DNA from 2 places in the Streptomyces panacea genome. Region 2 is predicted to be linked to the other one. Evidence: riboswitches for the same ligand, from Rfam matches in the RefSeq annotation. Region 2 holds a riboswitch; the other holds the start of a gene.

Region 1 (3,397 bases), on a different contig from region 2:
CCCGATCCGCAGATCGGGGCGGAGCGCCCGGAGCATCCCGGGCACCAGGGCCAGGTGGTAGTCCTGGATCAGTACGGCCGCGCCCTCGCCCGCCTCGTCGGCCAGGGCCTCCGCGAAAGCGCGGTTGTACGTCTCGTACGACGCCCACTGCTCCCGGAACTCCGTGCCGAAGGCCGGCTCCAGCGGTGTCTGGTAGAGCAGGTGGTGGACGAACCAGAGCGTGGAGTTCGCGACGCCGTTGTACGCGTCCGCGTAGACGTCCGGCGGGATGCCGAGCATCCTGACCCGCTGTCCGCCCGTGTCGGCGGTGTCCAGCCGGCCGCCGGTGCGCCGTACGGCCTCGCGGTCGCCGTCACCGAGGGCCGCGCACACCCACACGGCGTTCGTGTCGGGTCCGATGGCCGAGAGTCCGGAGACGAGACCTCCGCCGCCACGCCCGGCGGTCAGCGCGCCGTCCTCGCCGAGCTTGTACGAGACGGGACCGCGATTGGAAGCGACAAGAACCTGGGCGGCGTGCTCGGAGACCATGTGCCGAAACCTAGCCCGTCGTGGAAACGCTCAAACGTACGGTTCCGGTCGGCGTGGATCAGCCACGGCCCCGGCCACGGGCCGCCGCCACCGCCACCACCCCCGCGCCGACGAGGGCGAGCGCCATGCCGCCCAGCAGCCAGAGCTGTTCCGTGGTCAAGGTCACCGCGTTCATCACCATGCGAGGCAATATAGGCAAATCATACGAATAGACCGGCGGTGCCACGCGGCTCCTGGGCCGGTCGGGTCCCCGATCGCCGGACGGGCCGGGAGCGGGCCGGGATCAGGCCGCCCGCCGCGCCTCGTACTCCATGATCTCCCGCATCGGCGGCCGCTCCTGCGTGTCCACCGCGTGCGTACGCGGCTCGAAACCTTCCTCGCCCCGCTCGAACTGCGTCAGCACCGGCCGCACCAGATGCCCCCGCGACAGCCGCAGCTGCGCCGTCCGGTAGATCGCCGCCGCCATCCGCCCCAGCGCCTGGCCGTCCTGGTGCCGGTGCCTGCGCACCCCGACATCGACCTGGCCCAGCGCGTCCAGCCCCACCGTGTGCAGCGCGTCCACCAGCAGGCCCAGCTCCACCCCGTACCCCACGGGGAACGGCAGCCGCTCCAGCAGCGAGCGCCGTACCGCGTACTCGCCGCCCAGCGGCTGCACGAACCCCGCCAGCAGCGGCCAGTGCAGATTCAGCAGCGGACGCGCCACCAACTCGGTCACCCGGCCGCCCTGCCCCGGCTCGTCGCCCAGCGGGCGGTCGTACATCGCCTTCACGAACTGCACGCCAGGCTCGGTGAGCAGCGGCCCCACGATCCCCGACACGAAGTCCGCCGAGAAGTCCTTCAGGTCCGCGTCCACGAAACAGACGATGTCGCCGCTCGTCACCAGCAGCGAGCGCCACAGCACCTCGCCCTTGCCCGGCACCGCGGGCAGCCTCGGCAGGATGTCGTCCCGGTGCACCACACGCGCCCCGGCCGCCGCCGCGACCTCCCCCGTACGGTCGGTCGAGCCCGAGTCGATCACCACCAGCTCGTCGACGAGCGGCGCCGGGCCCGCCATCAGTTCGCGACGGATCACGGACACGATCCGGCCGACCGTGGCCTCCTCGTTCAGGGCCGGGAGCACCACGCTGACCTGCGCACCCTGCTTGGCGGCGACCAGCCGGTCGACCGGCCGGTCCGCCGCCGACCAGGACCGCCGGGCCAGCCAGCGCTCCACCTCTCGCAGCACGTGATCTCCATCTCGCGGATCGGACGAACGTCTCAACCGTCCAGGGGTTCGGTTACAGTCTTGAACAACGCGGATGACCGCCGCATGCCGGGGGTCGTCGTCACGCTGACAATCGAATACCGCTCATCCAGAGGGGCAGAGGGAACGGCCCGTTGAAGCCCCGGCAACCCTCCCGCCGACCGCGAGGTCATGGTGGGGAAGGTGCCAATTCCGTCTTGCGGCGAGATGCGTCGCGAGGAAGATGAGGAAAGGGCCTCGCCTTCATGGCTGTGCAAACTGTTCACCATACTTCCGACACCACTGACGCCCCCGTGGATCTCGGACCCGCCGCCGCCCTCTCGTGCCGCGAATGCGGGGAACGCTTCGAACTCGGCCCGATCTTCGCCTGTCAGAGCTGTTTCGGCCCGCTCGAAGTGGCCTACGACCTGCCGACCGACGGCCCCGAAGAGCTGAAGAAGCGCATCGCCGCCGGTCCCGACAACATCTGGCGCTACGCCCCGCTGCTGCCCGTCCCCGCCGACGTGGCGTCGAAGCCGAACATCAACCCCGGCTTCACCAAGCTCGTCAAGGCCGACAACCTCGCCCGTGAGCTGGGTGTCACCGGCGGCCTGTACGTGAAGGACGACTCCGGCAACCCGACGCACTCCTTCAAGGACCGTGTCGTCGCCATCGCCGTCGAGGCGGCCCGTGCCTTCGGCTTCACCACGCTCTCCTGCTCCTCCACCGGCAACCTCGCGGGCGCCGTCGGCGCCGCCGCGGCGCGCGCCGGCTTCCGCTCCTGCGTGTTCATCCCGCACGACCTGGAGCAGGGCAAGGTCGTCATGGCCGCGATCTACGGCGGCGAACTCGTCGGTATCGAGGGCAACTACGACGACGTCAACCGCTTCTGCTCCGAACTCATCGGGGACCCGCTGGGCGAGGGCTGGGGCTTCGTCAACGTCAACCTCCGCCCGTACTACGGCGAGGGCTCCAAGACCCTCGCGTACGAGATCTGCGAACAGCTCGGCTGGGAGCTGCCCGACCAGCTCGTCATCCCGGTCGCGTCGGGCTCGCAGCTGACGAAGATCGACAAGGGGCTGAAGGAGCTCATCGCGCTCGGCCTGGTCGAGGAGAAGCCGTACAAGATCTTCGGCGCGCAGGCCGAGGGCTGTTCGCCGGTGTCGGTCGCCTTCAAGGCCGGCCACGACGTCGTACGGCCGCAGAAGCCGAACACGATCGCCAAGTCGCTGGCGATCGGCAACCCGGCCGACGGCCCGTACGTCCTGGACATCGCCCGCCGCACGGGCGGCGCCGTGGAGGACGTGAACGACGAGCAGATCGTGGACGCGATCAAGCTGCTCGCGCGGACCGAGGGGATCTTCGCCGAGACGGCGGGCGGGGTGACCGTGGGGGTGACGCGCAAGCTCATCGAGGCGGGTCTGCTCGACCCGGCGCTCACGACGGTCGTGCTGAACACCGGTGACGGGCTCAAGACGCTGGACGCCGTCGCGCCGACGACCGGGCCGACCGCGACGATTCCGCCGAGCCTCGACGCGTTCCGCGAAGCGGGCCTGGCGCGTTGAGCCTCTCGGCACCGGGTCTCCCGACCCCGTCCAGCAGCCCGACCCGCTACTCCCCGGAAGGCAGAAACCGATGAGCGTGAAC
Region 2 (3,397 bases):
TCTTCCCGTTCCTTTTCTTCCTGCCGCTGCGCTTCCCCGCCTGGATCGTCCTGATCTTCTGGTTCGTCCTTCAGTGGCTGGCGGCCAGGAACGCCGAGCCGGGCCCGGGCGTCGCCTATCTGGCGCATCTGGTGGGCTTCGCCCTCGGCTTCGTCGCCGCCTGGGGACTCTTCCGGCGTACGGCTAGAGTGAAGCCCCGTCTCGTGGCCACCGAGGGAGAACGTCAACCGTGATCACCGCGATCGTGCTCATCAAGACCAGCGTCGACCGGATCCCCGAGATCGCCGAGTCCATCGCGGGGCTGGAGAGCGTCAGCGAGGTCTTCTCCGTCACCGGCACCTACGATCTGATCGCCATGGTGCGGGTCGCCAGGCACGACGATCTGGCGGACGTCATCCCGGGCAGCATCAGCAAGATCCCGGGCGTCGAGGCCACGGACACGCACGTGGCGTTCCGTACGTACTCCCAGCACGACCTGGAAGCGGCGTTCGCGATCGGCCTCGACGCCTGAGCGGGATCCGTCAGCCGCGGTCGGGGACGCAACGGCCGTCCTCGGTGCGGTAGTTCCAGCGGGCCCCGTCCCGGACGAGCTCCCGGACCGCGCCGATGAAACGCGCCACGTGCTCGTCCGGCGTGCCGGCCCCGAAGCTGACCCGGATCGCGTTCAGCGACTTCTCACCGGGCCCGGCGTCCGGCGCGCCGCACTCCCCCGGGTCCCCGGCGTCGCCGCCCAGCAGCGTCCTGACCAGCGGGTGGGCGCAGAACAGCCCGTCCCGTACGCCGATGCCGTACTCCGCCGAGAGCGCGGCGGCGAAGTGGGAGCTGTTCCAGCCGTCGACGACGAAGGAGATGACGCCCACCCGGGGCGCGTCGTCGCCGAACAGCGAGAGCACCCGCACCTCGGGCACCTGGGCGAGCCCTTCGCGCACCCGGGCCACCAGCTCCCTCTCACGCGCGACGAGCCGGTCGAAGCCCGCCTCGGTGAGGGCCTTGCAGGCGGAGGCGATCGCGTACACGCCGATGACGTTCGGCGACCCGGCCTCGTGGCGGGCCGCGGTGGTGTGCCACTCGACGTCCACACCGCCGTCGCCACGGCGCGCGACCTTGCGGCTGGCGCCACCACCGGCGAGGTACGGCTCCGACTCCCGAAGCCAGTCGGCGCGGCCCGCGAGCACACCGGAGCCGAACGGCGCATAGAGCTTGTGCCCGGAGAAGGCCACCCAGTCCACGTCCAGCTCCGCGATGTCCACGGGGTGGTGCGGGGCGAGCTGCGCGGCGTCGAGGACGACGCGGGCGCCGTGGGCGTGCGCGACGGCGGCCAGTTCGCTCACGGGCCACAGCTCGCCGGTGACGTTGGAGGCGCCGGTGACGCACACCAGGGCGGGGCCCTTCGGGTCGCGCCCGGCCAGCGCCCGCTCCAGTGTGGCGACGGCCTCGCCGGGGGTGCGGGGCGCGTTGAGGTAGCTGACGCGGGCGTCGCGCCAGGGCAGCAGCGACGCGTGGTGCTCGGTCTCGAAGACGAACACCTCGCAGCCGGCGGGCAGCACGGCGGCGAGCAGGTTGAGCGAGTCGGTGGTGGACCGGGTGAAGACGACCTGGTCGTCCTCGCGGCAGCCGAGGAACTCGGCGACGGTGCGGCGGCTGTTCTCGAAGAGGTCGGTGGAGAGCTGCGAGAGGTACCCGGCGCCGCGGTGGACGCTGCCGTAGTACGGGGCGTAGGCGGCGACGTCGTCCCAGACACGCTGGAGTGCGGGGGCGCTGGCCGCGTAGTCGAGGGCGGCGTAGGTGACTTCGCCGCCGGTGACGAGGGGGACGGTGACCTCACGTCCGAGGACGGGCAGCGGCTGGTCGGTGGTGGTGCGGCCGAGGGCGTCGGTGGGTGCGGACATGGCGGTATCTCCCGGCAGGACGAGGCGGAAACGGCATCAGGACCCGACAGCCGGACGCGTCGTCGTGACGGCGGATGCCGTGACGGCGCGGGACGGACAGCGGGGGTGGCGCTCACTGAAGAGGGCTCGGGCCCTTGTCTCCGGCGCGAGAGGGCACCGGAAGGGCCGAAGGCCCTATCGCATTCGCTTGCTCACGAGACTGCTCCCTTGAGGACCAGGACCCCAGGGATGACGACATCCGAACGATGTCCAGGGGTCCGCGCTTGCCGCAGACCTCGCTGCCTGCGGCCTGGTCTTCACCCGGGGCACCCCGCCACGGACGGAGGGTTGCCGGACAGCGGGCCGGGGCCGTAGTCGCTGTCACTCATGACCTGGGGTGAGATTACCCCACCGGTGCGCGACGGCCCAGACGGCGTCCGCGATACGGGACACCCTCCGGGCCGTCCTGGTCCGGCGAGAGGCGACCGCTACGCGTTGCTCGCGGCCACCCAGCGCTCCAGCGCCTGCTTCGCCGCGCCCGAGTCCACCGCCCGCGCCGCCCGCGCGAATCCCGCCGCGAGTTGGTCGTTCAGCGTGCCGTCGGCCGGCTCCAGCGCCACCAGCGCCGCCGCCGCGTTCAGCAGGACCGCGTCCCGTACGGGGCCGGTCTCGCCGGCCAGCAGCCGGCGCGCGACGTCCGCGTTGTACGACGCGTCCGCGCCCCGCAGGGCCTCGACCGGGACCAGCTCCAGGCCGATGTCCCTGGGGTCGAAGGCCCGCTCCGTGACCTGGCCGTCCCGAACCACCCATACGTGTGACGTGGCGGTCGTGGTCAGCTCGTCCAGGCCGTCGTCGCCGCGGAAGACGAGCGAGGAGTTGCCCCGCTCGGCGAGGACACCGGCCACGATCGGCGCCATCCGGATGTCCGCCACGCCGACCGCCTGGGCGCGGACCCGCGCCGGGTTGGTGAGCGGTCCCAGGATGTTGAACGTGGTCTGCGCGCCCAGCTCCTTGCGGGCCTTGGCCGCGTACCGCAGGGCCGGGTGGAACTTCACCGCGAAGCAGAAGGTGATGCCCGCCTCCTCGGCGACCTCCACGACCCGCTGCGGCGTCAGCTCCAGATTGACCCCGAGCTTCTCCAGCACGTCGGAGGCGCCGCTCGCGGACGACGACGCGCGGCTGCCGTGCTTGACGACCTTGCCGCCCGCCCCGGCCACGACGATCGCAGCCATCGTGGAGATGTTGACGGTCTTAGCGAGGTCGCCGCCGGTGCCGACGACATCGACCGTGGCGCCGGGAACCTCGATGGTCCTGGCGTGCTCGTACATGGCGCGTACGAGTCCCGAGACCTCGTCCACGGTCTCGCCCTTGGCGCGCAGCGCGACGGCGAAGCCCGCGATCTGCACGTCGGTGGCCTCGCCGCTCATGATGCGGTCCATGGCCCAGGCCGTGGCGCCGGCGTCGAGATCCTGGCCGCGCAGCAGCGAGTTCAGTACACCCGGCCAGGAACGAGCCGCCAGGGTGTCGCC

Evidence for each region. Region 2 has a riboswitch for S-adenosylmethionine ahead of P3L51_RS22590 (aminotransferase class V-fold PLP-dependent enzyme). Riboswitches for the same ligand answer to the same signal wherever they lie in the genome.
Region 1: it holds a riboswitch for S-adenosylmethionine, as region 2 does, so the genes downstream of both, thrC (threonine synthase) here and P3L51_RS22590 (aminotransferase class V-fold PLP-dependent enzyme) in region 2, are expected to answer to the same signal.

The regions. Positions count from the first base shown of each region.
Region 1 is NZ_JARJHW010000091.1:21,012-24,408, forward strand. Features, by position in the region: gene P3L51_RS21395 (alpha,alpha-trehalose-phosphate synthase (UDP-forming)) at 1-528, opposite strand, end outside; gene P3L51_RS21400 (hypothetical protein) at 587-709, opposite strand; gene P3L51_RS21405 (glucosyl-3-phosphoglycerate synthase) at 812-1,753, opposite strand; SAM riboswitch class I at 1,874-2,001, shown strand; gene thrC (threonine synthase) at 2,017-3,315, shown strand; gene P3L51_RS21415 (ubiquitin-like small modifier protein 1) at 3,386-3,397, shown strand, end outside.
Region 2 is NZ_JARJHW010000102.1:8,988-12,384, forward strand. Features, by position in the region: gene P3L51_RS22580 (rhomboid family intramembrane serine protease) at 1-233, shown strand, start outside; gene P3L51_RS22585 (Lrp/AsnC family transcriptional regulator) at 230-511, shown strand; gene P3L51_RS22590 (aminotransferase class V-fold PLP-dependent enzyme) at 522-1,889, opposite strand; SAM riboswitch class IV at 2,144-2,261, opposite strand; gene trpD (anthranilate phosphoribosyltransferase) at 2,357-3,397, opposite strand, start outside.